One region of the Kocuria sp. CPCC 205297 genome, then DNA from elsewhere that is predicted to be linked to it. Evidence: riboswitches for the same ligand, from Rfam matches in the RefSeq annotation. Region 1 holds a riboswitch; each other region holds the start of a gene.
The links. Region 1 has a riboswitch for thiamine pyrophosphate ahead of RF650_RS06530 (bifunctional hydroxymethylpyrimidine kinase/phosphomethylpyrimidine kinase). Riboswitches for the same ligand answer to the same signal wherever they lie in the genome.
Positions count from the first base shown of each region.

Region 2: another riboswitch for thiamine pyrophosphate. It lies ahead of RF650_RS02560 (3-oxoacyl-ACP reductase); the one in region 1 lies ahead of RF650_RS06530 (bifunctional hydroxymethylpyrimidine kinase/phosphomethylpyrimidine kinase).
Region 3: another riboswitch for thiamine pyrophosphate. It lies ahead of RF650_RS04835 (ECF transporter S component); the one in region 1 lies ahead of RF650_RS06530 (bifunctional hydroxymethylpyrimidine kinase/phosphomethylpyrimidine kinase).

Region 1 is NZ_JAVKPY010000005.1:218,418-224,265, reverse strand. Features, by position in the region: gene RF650_RS06535 (Rne/Rng family ribonuclease) at 1-1,268, shown strand, start outside; TPP riboswitch at 1,347-1,442, shown strand; gene RF650_RS06530 (bifunctional hydroxymethylpyrimidine kinase/phosphomethylpyrimidine kinase) at 1,430-2,983, shown strand; gene rplU (50S ribosomal protein L21) at 3,221-3,532, shown strand; gene rpmA (50S ribosomal protein L27) at 3,579-3,833, shown strand; gene obgE (GTPase ObgE) at 3,985-5,586, shown strand; gene proB (glutamate 5-kinase) at 5,636-5,848, shown strand, end outside.
Region 2 is NZ_JAVKPY010000002.1:210,003-215,850, reverse strand. Features, by position in the region: gene nhaA (Na+/H+ antiporter NhaA) at 185-1,576, opposite strand; gene RF650_RS02565 (hypothetical protein) at 1,784-2,005, shown strand; TPP riboswitch at 2,523-2,656, shown strand; gene RF650_RS02560 (3-oxoacyl-ACP reductase) at 2,702-3,466, shown strand; gene RF650_RS02555 (LLM class flavin-dependent oxidoreductase) at 3,468-4,844, shown strand; gene RF650_RS02550 (phosphatidylserine/phosphatidylglycerophosphate/cardiolipin synthase family protein) at 4,953-5,848, opposite strand, start outside.
Region 3 is NZ_JAVKPY010000004.1:110,141-115,988, forward strand. Features, by position in the region: gene RF650_RS04810 (Na+/H+ antiporter subunit D) at 1-1,448, shown strand, start outside; gene RF650_RS04815 (Na+/H+ antiporter subunit E) at 1,445-2,092, shown strand; gene RF650_RS04820 (monovalent cation/H+ antiporter complex subunit F) at 2,089-2,358, shown strand; gene mnhG (monovalent cation/H(+) antiporter subunit G) at 2,355-2,720, shown strand; gene RF650_RS04830 (DUF4235 domain-containing protein) at 2,848-3,120, shown strand; TPP riboswitch at 3,241-3,347, shown strand; gene RF650_RS04835 (ECF transporter S component) at 3,406-4,029, shown strand; gene RF650_RS04840 (ABC transporter ATP-binding protein) at 4,026-5,792, shown strand; gene RF650_RS04845 (energy-coupling factor transporter transmembrane protein EcfT) at 5,789-5,848, shown strand, end outside.

The sequences.
Region 1 (5,848 bases):
ACCGCGATCTCGTACTGCGCCGGCTCGTGGAGTGCCTGGGCCGGGACCGCACGAAGCACCAGGTGGCCGAGGTGACCTCCCTGGGTCTCGTGCAGATGACGCGCAAGCGCATGGGTACGGGGTTGCTCGAGGTCTTCTCCGAGCCGTGCGAGGAATGCGCGGGCCGCGGCGTCGTGGTCCACGACCACCCCTTGAAGGGCCGCTCCGGCGCGGCTCCCTCCGACCAGCGCGGCACTCGACACGAGCGTAAGCGTTCGCGCAACAAGCAGCACAACGGTGCGCAGGACAAGCCCAGGAACGGCAACCAGCACCACGGTTCGGACGAGCCGGACCAGGCGCGCGTGGAGGCCACCCGCACGGCGTTAGCGAACATCGCCGCGGCCTCCTCCCACGACGAGTCCGGCGACGCCGCACGGAATGCTTCCCAGGGCACCGCACCGCAGTCCGGGGGCGGGCAGGCCGAGGACACCGGTTCCCAGGAGCAGCAGACCTCCCGCGGTCAGCAGGGCGGGGAGCACGCGTCCGAGAACTCCCACGGGGAGTCCGAGGGCGGGCGCCGTCGCCGCAAGCGTCGCGGCAAGCGCAGCCGCGGTCGCGGTCAGCAGGGCGAGGACAACGCCGTGCAGAACGACGGTTCCGACCGGGACGGTTCCGGGAACGACTCGCGCGGGGATTCCCGGTCCGAGGACCGTTCCGGTGGGGACTCGTCCGCGAGCCTCACGATCCACGGCGAGGTCATCGAACTGCCCCACGGGCAGTCTGAGCAGCGGGGGAGCGAGGGCACCCAGGAGGCCCTGTCCCTGGATTCGCTGAGCGCCGCGTTCACGGATGCGGGCGAGGACGAAACCTCGACCGAGGGTGCCGTTCAGGATGCGGACGCCGCGCCCCAGCCGCGAGAGGCCGTGTCGAAGCGGTCGGCCGCCGGACACGCGCCGTCGAACTCCGGGACTGCGCAATCCAGTGCAGGGCAGACGAGTGCCGCGCAGCAGCAGAGTTCCGGGGCGGCGTCGTCCGCCGGCGGGAACCGGCCGGCGGAGGCGCCGGCGGCTCCGGCCCGACGGCGTCGTGGGTCGCGGCGTGCCGTGGCGCCGGCGGCCGCGCCCGGAACCGCGAGGGTGGAGACCCACGAGTACACGCAGGAACGGCAGGTCAGCCGTTTCACCGCGGAGGCCGGGGCCGCGACCCCCGCGGCGTCCGGTGACCAGCCCACCATCGTGGGTGTGGGCATCAAGGCTCAGGACATCACGATGACCGGCAAGCAGGACTGAGTGACCGGCGGCTGGATCCGTCGCCACGCGAGCACCGCAGGGGCACCCGGGATTCCGGGTGCCCCTGTGGCATGATCGGGGACACACACGGGGTGCTGCGCACTGCGGCTGAGAACACACCCGTCGAACCTGATCTAGCTCGTACTAGCGAAGGGATTGTCGTGGACACCACGCCTTCTACCGCCATACCCCGCGTCCTCTCTATTGCCGGAACCGATCCCACGGGCGGGGCGGGTCACGCCGCGGACCTGAAATCCATCGCCGCACTGGGCGGGTACGGGCTGAGTGTGATCACCGCAGTGGTCGCCCAGAACACCCGGGGCGTCGTGAGCGTACACACCCCACCCGTCCAGGTCCTGCGGGACCAGCTGGACGCGGTCGCCGGGGACGTCACCCTGGACGCGATCAAGGTGGGGATGCTCGGCTCCGTGGAGGTCATCGACACGGTCCGGGACTGGCTCATGGTGGGGCGCGCACCCGTGGTCGTGATCGACCCCGTCATGGTCGCCACGGCCGGCGGGCGATTGCTGCGTCCGGACGCCGAACGGGCCCTGCGGGAGCTGCTGCCCCACGCGAATTTGATCACCCCCAACCTCCCGGAACTCGCGGTGCTGGCCGAGCGCCCCGTGGCCGCGACCTGGGACGAGGCGCTCGAGCAGGGACGCGCGGTCGCGGCGGCGTTCCATACCCGGGTCCTCGTGAAAGGTGGCCACTTGGCCGGGGACACGACCCCGGACGCCCTGTTGCTCCCCGGTCAGGACGAACCCGCCGCGTTGTTCGAGGGTCGCAGGGTGCACACGCGTAACACCCACGGCACCGGGTGCTCGCTGTCCTCCGCGGTGGCCACGGTCGTGGCGCGGACCGGGGACTGGCCCGAGGCGATCCGCACGGCCCGCACATGGTTGCGTGGTGCACTGCGCGGCGCGGACGAGTTGCACGTGGGTCACGGCAACGGTCCCGTGCACCACATGCACCACGTCCAGCACCTCGTCACGGATCCGGCGTTCGTGATGACGGCCGCCGCGGAATCCGAGGGCCCCCGGTTCACCGACGAACTGTGGGAGGAGAGCGCCCCGGTGCGTGAACGCATTGCCGCCCTGGCGTTCATCCGGGGCCTCGGGGACGGCACCCTGGACCCGGGCGAGTTCGAGCTGTACCTGGACCAGGACATGCAATATCTGCAGTACTACTCCCGGGCGCTGGCCCTGCTCGCGGCCTCCGCCCCGGACGAGCGTTCGCGCGAACACTTCGCCGCGGCGTCGGCCTCCGTGGTCTCGTTCGAGTCCGCGCTGCATCGCGCCCGGCTCGGGGACCGGGAGCCCATGCCGCCGAGTGACGTCACGAGCAGTTACGCGGACTTCCTGCTGGCGCGCACGGGTCAGGACGGCTTCGCGGTGGGCTCCGCCGCGATCCTGCCGTGCTACTGGCTCTACGCCCACGTGGGTGCGGAGCTCACCCGTCGTGCCCGCGTCGCGGGACCGCAGCACCCGTTCGCCGACTGGCTCAGCACATACGACGATCCGGACTTCCAGACCGCGACCGAGTCGGTGCGCGAGATCGTGGACCGGGAGGCCGCCCACGCGGACCCGGCCACCAGGGAGCACATGCGCCGCGCGTTCCACCGGGCGTGCGCGCTCGAGCTGGCTTTCTTCGCGCAGACGACCCCGGCGACGTCGCCAGAGGGCGAGCGGCGCGCCGCGGCGCAACTGGCATGACTTCGGGTGATCGGGTAGGCTGGGGTGTCGGTGCCGAGCGCCGGTGTGTGTCATATCCAGTTCACGCACCAGGTTGCGGCACACTCGGGCGGACATCCTGAATCGATGCGATAGCCACGCGGAGAATGCGGTCGGTCATGGATCACCGCGGCGTGATGTCTCGACATTCGCAGTCCTCCAGGAGTACGCCCGACCCACACACGTAGTCCATAGATGTCGAGAGAAGTGAGTTCCCAAGTGGTGTACGCGATTGTCCGCGCAGGCGGCCGCCAGGAGAAGGTTTCCATCGGAGACCTCGTGACCCTTGACCGCGTCGCCGGCGAGGCAGGCAGCACCGTAGAGCTTCCTGCGCTGCTGCTGGTCGATGGGGACAAGGTCACCTCCGACTCCAAGACCCTGGCGAACGTCAAGGTCACCGCCGAGATCGTCGAGGACCTGCGCGGTCCCAAGATCTCGATCATGAAGTACAAGAACAAGACCGGTTACAAGAAGCGTCAGGGCTTCCGCGCCGAACTGACCACCGTCAAGGTCACCGGCATCGACGCCTGAGTATCCGGCTCCCCACATACGTTTCCAACGAAGGTAGGCACACACCATGGCACACAAGAAGGGTGCGAGCTCCACTCGCAACGGCCGTGACTCCAACGCCCAGTACTTGGGTGTGAAGCGCTTCGGCGGCCAGTCCGTTAACGCCGGCGAGATCATCGTCCGCCAGCGCGGTACGCACTTCCACCCGGGCGTGAACGTGGGCCGCGGCAAGGACGACACCTTGTTCGCCCTGGCCGCTGGCGCCGTCGAATTCGGCACCCGCCGCGGTCGCCGCGTGGTCAACATTCAGACCGCCGAGTAATTCTCGTTCGGACCCCTGGGTCCACCCGCCGCCACGACTCCGTGGCGGCGACCACTAGAGGGTGGGCGCTTCACGCGCTCACCCTCTAGTCTTTTCAGAAGACCCCGGTCGACCCGCTCGCAGCAGGTGACCCCTACCACCGAGGAGCCGCGTGGCTAGTTTTGTAGATCGAGTGATCGTGCACGCCACGGGCGGTAACGGCGGCCACGGCTGCGTGTCCGTCAAGCGCGAGAAGTTCAAGCCCCTGGGCGGCCCGGACGGCGGCAACGGCGGCGACGGTGGTTCGGTGATCCTGCGTGTGGACGGTCAGTCCACCACGCTGTTGGGTTTCCACCACGCACCCCACCAGAAGGCCCCCAACGGTGAGCCCGGCAAGGGGGACATGCGCCACGGTTTCAAGGGCCAGGACCTCGTGCTCTCCGTCCCGGACGGCACCGTGGTCAAGGACCGGCAGGGCAACGTGCTCGCGGACCTGCTCGGTGAGGGCAGTGAGTTCGTGCTGGCCGGTGGCGGCCAGGGCGGACTGGGCAATGCCGCACTGTCCTCGCCTAAGCGCAAGGCCCCGGGCTTCGCTCTACTCGGTGTGCCCGGTGAGGAACACCAGGTCGAGCTCGAACTGAAGTCCATCGCGGACATCGCCCTGGTGGGCTTCCCCTCCGCGGGCAAGTCGAGCCTGATCGCGGCCATGAGTGCCGCGCGCCCCAAGATCGCGGACTACCCGTTCACCACCCTGGTGCCCAACCTGGGTGTGGTCCAGGCGGGTGACACCCGCTTCACCGTGGCGGACGTGCCGGGGTTGATCCCGGGTGCTTCGGAGGGCAAGGGGTTGGGACTCGAGTTCCTGCGGCACGTGGAGCGCTGCGCCGCACTCGTGCACGTGATCGACTGCGCCACGCTCGAACCCGGACGGGATCCGCTGAGCGACCTGGACGCCCTCGAACAGGAACTGTCCCACTACGCCGAGGCCATCCGCGACGACGACCCCACCACGATCCCGCTGACCGAGCGCCCCCGACTCGTGGCCCTGAACAAGGTGGACGTGCCCGAGGCACGGGAACTGGCCGAGTTCATCCGTCCCGAACTCGAGGAACGCGGCTACCCGGTCTTCGAGATCTCCACGGCCTCGCACGCCGGACTGCGGGAACTGGGCTTCGCGATGGCCGAGCTCGTCTCCCGTGCCCGCGAGCAGGAGGAACAGCGGGAGGAGCAGCGCCGCGCGGAGACCGTGCTGCGCCCGGAACCCGTGCGGCGTCGTCGAGGGAAGGACCGCAAGGAGTTCGAGATCACCCGCGAGGACCGGGCGGGGGAGCCGCTGTACCACGTGCGCGGCGTGAAGCCCGAACGATGGGTGCAGCAGACCGATTTCAACAACGACGAAGCCGTGGGATACCTCGCGGACCGCTTCGCGAAACTCGGGATCGAGGACGAACTGTTCCGCATCGGCGCCCGCCCGGGCAACGCGGTGCTAATCGGCCCCGAGGACAACGGTGTGGTCTTCGACTGGGAGCCCACCATGGTGGGCGGCGCCGAACTGCTCGGCGGCCCGCGCGGTTCCGACCTGCGCCTCGAGGACACGTCCCGGCCCACGCGCCGCGAGAAGCGGGAACAGTTTTACGACCGCATGGACGCCAAGGCCGAGGCCCGCGCGGAGCTCGAGGAGCAGCGCCGCGCCGGGATCTGGACCGAGTCCGTGGACGACGCGCGAGATCGACGCCGTACTTCCGAGCCGAAGGAGACGCACGACAGTGAGTGACACGCCCCACGTGGAGAAGACCCCCACCGAGACGATCGACGTCTCGGCCATGGAACAGCAAGCGGCCAAGTCCGCGATCCAGCTGAGCACCGAGAGCCGGGGGAAGAACCGCCGCTCTCCCATCACCCGCCGTGCGGATCTGCCCATGGCCCGGCGCGTGGTGGTCAAGGTGGGGTCCTCGTCCCTGACCTCGATCGAGAACTCGATCGATGAGAACGCGCTGCGCAGCATCGTGGACGCGCTCGGCCGGGTCAAGGCGCAG
Region 2 (5,848 bases), on a different contig from region 1:
GTTGTGCCCGGCGGCGTCACTCACTGGGGCCCCGGTGATGCGGGCCCTCAGCGCGTCGTGGAGTGCCATGGCACGGCCCCGTTCCACGCGATCCCACCTCGCGACTGACACAGTTTCGGCCCCGGGAAGCGCCCGGCACATGCCCTCCGCAACGACCACCGCAGGGGACGGAAGCCCCCGGTCCCTACGCCTCTGCGGCGTCGTTCCCGAACACCCGGGGTGACGCGCTGCGGTAGCGGCGGTTGCGGACCGCCAGCACACCGCCGGCCAGCACGGCCGCCAGGACCGAGGCGGTCAGCACGGCCACTTTGGCCTGGTCCCCTGCGGCTGCGGACGGGTCGAAGCTGAGCTCCGAGATCAGCAGAGACACCGTGAACCCGATCCCGGCCAGCAGCGCGATCCCCACCAGGTCGATCCACCGGTAGGACGGGTCCAGCTTGCGTCCGGTGAGCACGGTGGTGAGCCACGTTGCCGAGATGATGCCCAGGGGCTTGCCCAGCACGAGTCCCGCGATGATGCCGAGCGTGACGGGGGCGGCGAGCGCCGTCGTCAATCCGTCCCAGCCGCCCACCGTGACGCCCGCGGAGAAGAACGCGAAGACCGGCACCGCGAACCCGGCGGACAGGGGCCGGACGCGGTGCTCCAGGTGCTCGGCGAGCTCCACGGGCTCCCCGGAGGCCTTCCCCGCGAGAACAGGGACGGCGAAACCGAGCAGCACGCCGGCAACCGTGGCGTGGATCCCGGCCTCGTGGACCAGGGCCCACGTGATCACGGCCAGCGGCACCAGGATCACCCACGCGGCCCACGTGCGGTGCGCGAAGAAGCGGGGGAAGCGGTGTGCGAGCAGCCCGAACACGGCCAGCGGGACGAGCGCGAGCAGCAGCGGGAGCACGTGCACCTCATCCGTGTAGAAGATCGCGATGATGGTGATGGCCAGCAGGTCGTCCACCACCGCGAGCGTCAGCAGAAATAGGCGGAGCGCGCTGGGCAGGTGCGAGCCCACGATCGCGAGGACGGCCACCGCGAATGCGATGTCCGTGGCGGTGGGGATCGCCCAGCCGCCCAGGGTCTCGGGGCTGCCGAGGTTAACGCCCGCGTAGATCAGAGCCGGGAGGACGACGCCGCCCACCGCCGCCGCAATCGGCACCGCTGCCTTGCCGAGGTCCCGCAGATCACCCGCGACGAACTCGCGCTTGAGCTCCAGGCCCACGAGGAAGAAGAAGATCGCGAGCAGTCCGTCCGCGGCCCAGGCGCCGAGGCTGAGGTTCAAGTGCCACGGCTCGTAGCCGACCTCGAGGTCCCGCAGCGCGAAGTAGCTCTCCGCGAAGGGCGAGTTTGCCCAGACGATGGCGATGACGGCGGCGACCACCAGGAGGATGCCGGCCACGGTCTCGCGGCGCAGGACGTCCTGGAGGCGGGAGAGGACACCGCCCGAGGGGTGGTCGGGCTCGCACGGGAGCTCAGGATGGTTGAAGAAACCGGGCTCCGAGACGAAGCCGGAGGACTCTTCCCGCTCCACGGGCTCCGGCGATCCGGGCTCACGGTGGGCAGGGGTGGTCGTGTGGTGCTGGGGCATGGACTTCTCCAATGTCGACGGGCATCACGCTCATTACCGCCGACCAGACTTCCCGGCACACCAGCCAGCAAGGGTAGCAGGGCGCTTTTGCGCGGCGCACGCGGGGCGGCTTTCAAGAAGGTGGTCCCGCAGCAACCCACTCGGCTTCTCTGTCGCTGCGACCCGGGACACGAGACGATCTGGCAGTGACCTGCCTACGGTGGGGGCATGCTGAAACGGAATTCGGTGGGCTTGCTGATCCTGGGGTCCGCGATGGTGGCCCTCTTCGTGATCACCTTCATTGGAGCGCGGGAATCATGGCTGCTCATGACCCTGGAACTGCTTTTCGCCGTCATCTTTCTCACCAAGGCGGTGCAAGAACGGCGTGCAGAAGTCGCGGCACAGCGCCGTCGAGCGGCGCGCCGCCCCGCGAGCAACGGCCTGTCTTGACCGAGCTGCCACCGGCGGGACCGGTTATCCCGGACTGCGGTGCGGCTGTGGCTTGGAAACACGAGTCAACATCAGGCTGATTCCCCACAGGAACAGGACCAGCAGCGGTACGAGAGTCATCATGGACGGCTCGTCCACGACTGTCACGCCGCCCACGTTCTCCCAGGTGCATGTGTGGCCCAGTGGCACCCAGCTCCACCCCGGCTCACCGTAGATCGAGCTTCCGTCGCCCAGTTCGCAGGACAGGGATCCGGAGTACACGAGTCGCTCCGCCACAAGCCCTCCGATCCAGGCGAGTACCGCTGCGAGCCACAGCACCCATCCGACGTTCCTTGCCCGCGAAGCGGCTGTTGGGTGTGACATTCACCCGTCTCCGTTCTGGCTGCCGTGCCCCTCCGCCGAGCGCGCTGCCGGTTATTTGGTCTCGCCACTTTCCTATCAGGGTTCCCTGCGACCCCATCCTTCTCGGTCAATCCGCTCACTTGATCCTCGCCAAACCTCCTTGACTACACTGACCACCAGTGACACGGGGTGCCGCCACCCTCCCCCTTCTCGCCCACCTGGCACGGAGTGGGGGACCGCAGCGGCTGAGATGACACCCGTCGAACCTGTCCAGTTAGTACTGGCGAAGGGATGTCACGGTCGCACCGCGCAGGTGGCGCACCGCTTTCTTCGCCGTGAGCCACAGGAGTGAGCATGCGGATCGAGAACACCATCGTCCTGGTCACCGGCGGAGCCCGCGGGCTCGGGGAGCACCTCAGCCGGGCGTTCGCGCGGGAGGGCGCGCGCGTCGTCGTGAACTACCACTCCAGCGAGGAGCGGGCCCGCGCGCTGGTCAGCGAACTCGGGGAGGACAGGGCACTCGCGGTCCAGGCGGATGTGACCGACGCCCACCAGGTTCGGGACATGGTCGCCCGGGCCCGGGAGCACTTCGGCGCGCCCATCACCGTGGCCGTGAACAACGCCCTGGTGGACTTCAGCTTCAACGGGGACGCCCGACCCACCCTCGAGGACCTGACCGCCGAGAACCTTACGCAGCAGTTCCAGGGCGCCGTGGTGGGCGCTCTCAACGTGATGCAGGCGGTCACCCCGGGTATGATGGAGGCCGGTGAGGGGCGCATCATCAACATCGGCACCAACCTCTTCCAGAACCCCGTGGTCCCCTACCACGACTACACCGCCGCGAAGGCCGCCCTGCTCGCCCTCACCCGCACCGCCGCCAAAGATCTCGGCCCGCAGGGCATCACCGTCAACATGATCTCCGGCGGCCTGCTACGCACCACGGACGCGAGTGCCGCTACCCCGGCCGAAGTCTTCGACGCCATTGCCGCCGGTACGCCCTTGGGTCGGGTCACCAGCCCGGAGGAGTTCGCGGACACCGCCCTCTTCTTCGCCTCCGACTGGTCCCGCGGCGTCACCGGGCAGAACCTCGTGGTCGACGGTGGACTGGTGATGGACTGACATGGCCGCCCCGCACGACACCGCGCGGACCCCGTCCGCCGCCCCTGCGGCGTCCACCCGTCCCACCCAGGTGAACCAGCCGCCCGGGACACCCGCCCGGACGCTGCACCTCAACGCCTTCCTCTACGGCGCCGGCCACCACCAGGCCGCGTGGCGCGCGCCGGGCTCCCCGGTGCACCGCCTCACGGACATCGCCTACTACGAGGAGCTCGCGCGGACTGCCGAACGCGGTCTGTTCGACGCGGTGTTCTTCGCGGACGGGCACAGCGTGGGTGACGTCTCCGGCGGACCCCGCTGGAGCCTGGAACCCCTGACAGCGCTGTCCGCGATGGCGCGGGCCACCGAGCGCGTCGGCCTGGTGTGCACGGTGTCCACCACGTTCTTCACCCCGTTCCACGCGGCCAGGATGCTCGCGTCCTTGGACCACATCTCGGGCGGGCGAGCGGGGTGGAACGTGGTGACCTCCATGTGGGACTCCGAGGCCCGCAACCACGGCTACCGGGCCATGCCGACCAAGGATGAGCGCTACGAGCGCGCCCGCGAGTTCGTGGAGGTGGCCCGCGCCCTGTGGGCCAGCTGGGACGAGGACGCCGTCACCGCAGACCCGGAGGGCCGGTGGGCTGAGCCCTCCAAGCTGCACCGCCTGCACCACGAGGGCCGCCACTTCCTGGTGGATGGACCCCTCACGGTTCCGCCCTCCCCCCAGGGGGAGCCGGTCCTCTTCCAAGCGGGTGCCTCCGGGCCCGGCAAGGCACTCGCTGCCGACTTTGCAGAGGGGATCTACGCCGTGGCCTACGATCTGCCCGCCGCGCAGGAGTACTACGCGGCGGTGAAGGCCGAAGTGGCCCGCGCCGGGCGTGATCCCGGTTCCGTGATCGTGATGCCCGGTCTGGTCACGTACGTGGGCCGCACGCACGAAGAGGCCCTCGAGAAGCAGGCCAGCGTGGACCGTTTGCTCCCTGTGGAGCAGTCGCTCGCACAGCTCTCCACGTTCGTGGAGCAGGACTGCGCGCAGTGGGACCTAGATGCGCCCGTGCCCACGCTGCCGCCCCTGGAGGAGTTCACCGGTCCGCAGGGCCGCTACGGCACCATCCTGCGGATCATCGAGGCCGAGCGTCCCACGGTCCGCCAGTTGCTCGGCCGCCTCGCCGCCGGCGGGGGTCACTGCACGATGGTGGGCACCCCGGAGTCCATCGCGGATCGCATGCAGGAATGGTTCGACAACGCCGGCGCGGACGGCTTCAACCTCATGCCGCCCGTCCAGCCGGACTCCCTGGACGACTTCGTGGACCTCGTGGTCCCCGAACTCCAGCGCCGCGGCCTGTTCCGCACCGCGTACACCGCCACCACGCTGAGGGGTCACCTCACGCGGGGTTGAGGCCCCGCTGCGCAACCCCGCCACAGGACGACGACGCCGCCCCGCACGGCGGGCGGGGCGGCGTCGGCGGCGGCGCCAGCGGTGTCGTCGTCGATCGGGAGGGTCCGGTCAGAGGAACGGGCGCAGCGGTACCAGGATCGTCTCGGCGACCCGGGCCATGGGGTGGCGATCGCGCCATTGGGGCGAGGACAGCTCCTCACAGTGCTCGTAGTCGGCGAGGAAGACCTTCTCCATCTCGGCCGCGAAATCCGGGTCCACGATCTCCACGTTGGTCTCGTAGTTGAACGAGAGGGAGAGCCGGTCGATGTTGGCGGTGCCCACGGTGGACCACTCGCCGTCGATCGTGGCGGTCTTGGCGTGGATCATGCAGGCGGCGTACAGCAAGATGGTGACCCCACCCTCCAACAACTGGCCGTAGAACCCGCGGGACACCCAGTCCGCCAGGATGTGGTTCGAGTCCTTGGGGACCATGATCCGCACATCCACCCCGCGAGCGGCCGCGTCCAGGAGGCAGTCCAGGATCTGCTGGTCGGGGATGAAGTAGGGCGTGTTCACCCAGATGTGGTGCTGCGCCCTGTTGATCGCGTTCATGTACATCTCGCGGATGGGGTACACGAGCTGGATGGGCAGGTTCGCGGAGACCCGCACCTCCAGGTCCCAATTCTTGGGCGCCACCCAGTCGATGGCGTGTTCCGGGTCCCGGTCCTCGTTCCACACGCTCGCGATGGAGCTGCGTAACCCCCATACCGCAGGCCCGATCTCCCGGATATGCGTGTCCCGCCATTGCCGGGAATAGAGAGAACCGAAGTTGTAGCCCCCCACGAAACCGATGTTGTCGTCCACCACCAGGATCTTGGAATGGTTGAAGCCCGAGAACCGCAGGGGCCCCTTCCAGAACGGGCGGCGCACCACCGGCATCCGGTACACATGAACCCGGTCCGAGAAGTCGTAGAAGGAGGACGGGATCACGAGGTTCGCGAACCCGTCGTAGATGATGAACACCT
Region 3 (5,848 bases), on a different contig from region 1:
ACCTGGGGGACTGGGCCGCCCCGTACGGCATCGTGATGGTCGTGGACCAGTTGTCCGCGCTCATGCTCGTGGTCTCCGTGGTGGTGTCCCTCGCGGTGTTGATCTATGCGGTCAGCGAGGGTGTGGCCAGCGGGGACGACGAGGGCCCCATCTCCATCTTCTACCCCACGTTCCTGTTGCTGGTCGCGGGTGTGTCCCACGCGTTCCTCGCGGGTGACCTCTTCAACCTCTACGTGGGCTTCGAGATCCTGTTGACCGCCTCCTACGTCCTGCTCACCATGGGTGGCACGGCGCAGCGGATCCGCGCGGGCGTGACCTACGTGGTCGTCTCGGTGATCTCCTCGATCCTGTTCCTGATCTCCCTGGGGATGATCTACGGCGCCACCGCCACCGTGAACATGGCGGACCTGTCCGTGAAGCTCGCGGACCTGCCGCAGGGCACCCAGATGCAGTTGCACCTGATGCTGCTGATCGCGTTCGGTGTCAAGGCCGCGATCTTCCCGCTGTCCTTCTGGCTGCCCGACTCCTACCCGACCGCGTCCGCACCGGTGACCGCGGTGTTCGCGGGCCTGTTGACCAAGGTGGGCGTCTACTCGATCATCCGCACCGAGACCCTGTTGTTCCCCGGGACGCAGATCAAAGACCTGCTGATGTGGGTCGCGTTGCTGACCATGATCGTGGGCATCCTGGGCGCGCTCGCCCAGATCGACATCAAACGTATGCTCTCGTTCACGCTGATCAGTCACATCGGCTACATGATCTTTGGCATCGCACTGGGCACGCAGGCCGCCCTGGCCGCGGTGGTCTACTACATCGCGCATCACATCGTGATCCAGACCAGCCTGTTCCTGGTCGCCGGGCTGATCGAGCGCCGCGGTGGCTCCACCAACGTGGACCGCCTCGCCGGGATGCTCAAGATCTCTCCGCTGCTGGGGGTGCTGTACATGATCCCGGCCCTGAACCTGGGCGGCATCCCGCCGTTCTCGGGCTTCCTGGGCAAGGTGGCCCTCCTGGAGGCCGGTGTCGAGGCCGGGACGTGGCTGAGCTACCTACTCGTGGGCGTGTCCGTGTTCGTCTCGCTGCTCACGCTCATGGCCCTGATCCGCGTGTGGAACCGCGTGTTCCTGCGCAACGTGGACGACGCCGAGTACCCGGACCCCGTGCTGCGCGCCACCACCGCGGAGGGCCGCCGCCCCCGCACGTCCCGCGCGGTGGCGGGCAAGTCCGGCAGCCGCTTCTCCGGCCGGTCCCCCGTGGTGCTGCTGCCCGGGACCATGGTGGGCGCGACCACCGCGCTCGTGGCGGTGGGTGTGGCACTCACAGTCTTCGCCGGGCCGCTGTTCGATCTCGCGGACAACGCGTCCGAGAACCTGAACAATCCGGATCGATACGTCAATGCCGTGCTGGCCCCCGTGGGTCCCGGTGGTGTGAGCGAGGAGGGCCGATGAGTACGTCCCCGATGCAGCGACGCTCCCGGAACTCCTTGCGGGCCGAGCTGCCCCTGATCCTGTGGCTCGTGGTCGTGTGGGGTGCCCTGTGGGGTGACTGGAGCGTGGGCAACCTGGTCTTCGGGTTGATCCTCGCGGTGTTCGTGACCCGCACGCTCACGCTGCCCCCGGTGCGGTTGTCCGGGCGGTTCAACGTCCTGCATTTCGCGCTGTTCGTGGTCACATTCATCTGGCAGGTGGCCCGGGCCAGCATCCACGTGTTCGGTGTCGCGCTCATGCAGGGCCCCAAGGTGCACAACGCAGTGCTGCGGGTGAAGCTGCGGCAGAACAATGACCTGCTCATGACGGCCGTGGGTCACACCATGGCGCTGATCCCGGGCTCGCTCGTGGTGGAGGTGGATCGCGGCAACGGGATCCTGTACTTCCACGTGCTGGACGTCTCCACGCCGGAGGAAGCGGAGTCGTTCCGGGAGTCCGCGCTTAATATCGAGGCGGCGTGGATCAAGATCATGGGCTCCAAGAAGGACCTCGCGAGACTGGAGGCCTCGGGTGGCGCGGGTGGCGCGGACGCCTCCGGCGCCGTCGCGTCGCCGACCACCAAGATGAACAAGGCCCTGGACGGCCGTGGGGAGGAGCGGCCATGACCATGTTAGACGTCGCCGTGTGGGTGTGCGGTGCGATTCTCACCGTGGCGGCCGCGGGCACGATCTACCGGCTGGCCAAGGGCCCGTCCCTGTTGGACCGGGTGATCGCCACGGACGTGTTGCTCGCGATCGTGGGTGCGGGTCTCGCCATCGAGATGGTGTACAACCACCACTCCAGCAACATCATCCTGCTCGTGATCATCTCCCTGGTGGGCTTCCTGGGGTCTGTGACGGTCGCGCGCAATGTGGGGTTGGAGCGCTCATGAACTGGCACACCGTCCTGGACGTCATCGCGCTGCTGTGCCTCGTGGGGGGGTCCCTCATGTCCCTGGCCGCGGCGGTGGGTCTGGTGCGCTTCCCCGATCTGCTCTCGCGCATGCACGCCGGCACCAAACCCCAGGTCCTGGGGTTGCTCCTGCTGCTCACGGCCGTGGCGATCGAGAGCGGCAATCCCGGCATGATCCCGCTGATGATCCTCGCGTGGCTGTTCCAGCTGCTCACGGTGCCCGTGTCCGCGCACATGGTGGGCCGCGCCGCCTACCGCTCCAAGCACCTGAACCAGAAGAACCTCGTGGAGGACGAGCTGCGCGAGGTCGTCGCTCGCGTCGGCGAGGAAGAATCTCGCTGAGGACGTAATTCTCGGTGGGACCGGGTTCCTTCCGCCCCGTCGCGCCCGGCGCTTCGTATGCTGGGCAACGAGCACGACGTCGTCGGCCGCCCGGTGCCGTCGGCACCCACAAGACAAGGAGAACCTCATGAACAAGGTAATGGACATTTTCGGCACGGTGGCGTCCCTGGGTGGCGTGGCCCTGGCCAACAAGGGCCTGTCCGCGGTGTGGAAGCAGGTCACGGGCAACGAGCCCCCAGCCAAGAACCCGGACCCGGACGAGGCCTGGACCGACATCATCATCTGGGCCGTGATCACCGGTGTGGTGGGCACCGTCATCAAGGTGGGGATCTCCCGCCAGGTGGCCAAGTTCGAGTCCAAGGACTCCGATCCCTCCCGCAGCTCCCAGAGCGAGATCTGAGCCGGCGGGTCCCGCGCCCCCCTGTACGGGTGGGCCGGGGCCGCGTAGGACGTACGCACGACGGCGGGTGGCTGGGCACGCGAGATGCCCGGCCACCCGCCGTCGTGGGCTAGACTGGCGTCTCAACGACAGGGGAGCGCCACCGCGGCGCTGAGAGTGCGCGTGAGCGCAGACCCTCGAACCTGATCCGGCTCGTACCGGCGCTAGGGAGTCGAGTATCTCAAGGACCCGCTCGCAACGGCGGGTGGTGTTCTTCCCCTCCTGGGATCTTCAGGAGGATTCAGCATGACGCAGGTCGGTAACACCCCCACCCGTACACCTCGCGCAAGCGGCAACCGCAGCTCGTCGTGGCGGGTCGTGGACATCGTGGTCACCGCCGTATTGGCCGCGGTGTGCGCCGTGATCTTCTGGATGTGGTCCAACCTCCTGTACCCGGCGGTCTCGGCGGGCACGGTGGCCTACCCGCCGTCCGCGGGGCTCATCGCGGGGGGCTGGCTCGTGGCGGGTACCCTGGGCGCCCTGATCATCCGCAAACCGGGCGCGGCCCTGTTCTGCGAGTTGCTCGCGGCCGTGATCGAGGGCTTCCTGGGAACGCATTTCGGGTGGCTCGTGGTGCTCTCCGGTCTGGTGCAGGGCCTCGGTGTGGAGGTCGTGTTCCTCCTGACCCGTTACCGCCGGTTCGGTCCCGTGACCGCGGCGATCGGTGGGGCTGTATCCGGGCTGTTCCTGGGCGTGAGCGAGAACATCATGTACAACTTCGAGTGGGCCCTGGATCAGCAGGTCGTCTACGCGGCGCTGACCACGCTCTCCGGGGCCGTGATCGCAGGGTTGCTCATGTGGGCCGTGATGAAGGCCCTGCAGGCCACGGGTGTCCTCGGAGCACTGGCCTCCGGCGCCGTGCGCCGATGACCGCGGAACCGACCGTGCAGCTCACGGGCGCGCGGGTGGTCCTGGAGGGGTTCGGATGGCATCACCCCGGCCGCGAGACGCCCAGTCTGGTGGACCTGGACCTGATCATCGAGCCCGGCGAACGCGTCCTGCTCCTGGGCCCGTCCGGGGCGGGCAAGTCTACGCTCCTGCAGGCACTGGCCGGTGTGGACCAGGACCCTGACGGCCGTTCCGCATCGGGCGGGTTGAGCGTCGGGGGTGTCGACCCGCGCGACGCCCGCGGCACGGTGGGCTTCATGCACCAGGACCCCGAGACGCAGGTGGTCCTCTCGCGCGTGGGGGACGACGTCGCGTTCGGCCTCGAGAACCTCGCCGTCCCCCGCGAGCGGATCTGGCCGCGCGTGCGGGAAGCGCTCGCGCGCACGGGTCTGGAGCTCCCGCTCGACCACCCCACCACGGCACTGTCCGGGGGGCAGAAACAACGTCTCGCGCTCGCCGGGACCCTGGCCATGTGCCCGCGGCTGCTGTTGCTGGACGAACCCACGGCGAGCGTGGACCACGAGGGGGCGCAGCAGCTGTGCCGCGCCGTGGCCGATGCGGTGCGCGAGGACGGGACCACCCTTGTGGTCGTGGAGCACAGGGTGGCCCTGTGGGAACCGGTTGTGGACCGTGTGATCGTGCTGGGCGACGACGGTCGGGTGGCCTTCGACGGCCCCGCGCAGCAGACCCTGCAGGACGCCCGGGACCTGCTGCAGCACCAGGGTACGTGGGTCCCCGGCTGGGTGCCGCGCACTCGCACTCCCGTGCATGCCTCGAATGGTATGGATCCCGCGGTACGGCAGACGGCTGCCTCCGCGGCGCCACACGGCATCACGCCGCCCGCTGTGCCTACGGAGAATGCGCCGGCCGCGTCGCCCATGAGGGCTTCGGATGTCGCGGAGTCTGCGCAGGATACGGGTGGTTTCACCACCGTGCCCGCCGCCGCCGCACCGGGCACCACCTTGTTGAGCGCCCGCGATCTCGCCGTGTCCCGGAGCCAACCGGGACGGCGGGCGCTCGCGCGGCGGCGTCGTCGGGCGCTCGCCGCGTGGCGGCGCGGGGAAGCGTACCCGGAACCGGACGTGCGCACGGGGGCGGCGCCGGCGGCCGAGAACATCACCGTGGACGTCCGCGCGGGGCAGGCGCTGGCCGTCACAGGCGTCAACGGCGCGGGGAAGTCCACCCTCGCGCTGACCCTCGCCGGACTGCTGCTGCCCGTGCGCGGTACCGTGTGGGCCACGGACGCCCTCGCGACCGACGCGCCCGCTGATCCCTCCCTGTGGGACGGCGCGGAACTGGTCTCCCGCGTGGGCACCGTGTTCCAGCATCCCGAACACCAGTTCCTGCGCCCCACCGTGCGCGAGGAACTCGAGTTCGGTCCCCGGCAACGACGACGCCGCGTGGGCCGTCGCGATGCGCGCGTCACCGACGCGATGGCGGACGCGGACGACGCCCGGGTGGCCGAGCTGCTGCGACGGCTGCGCCTCGAGGAGCTCGCCGAGGCCAACCCGTTCACCCTGTCCGGCGGGCAGAAGCGGCGGCTGTCCGTGGGCACCGTCCTGGCGGCGTCCCCGCGCGTGCTGATCCTGGACGAACCCACGTTCGGTCAGGACGCCCGGACCTGGAAGGAGCTCGTGGACCTGTTGGTCGAGGAGCTGGACGGGGGTACGGCCGTGGTGGTCGTGACCCACGACCGGGATCTGGTCGCGGCCCTGGGTGCGCACGAGCTGAGGCTCGGCTCATGAGCACGGTCGCGAGCGTGCTGCCCGCCGTGGCCCGCGCGGGATTGCTCGCCCGGACG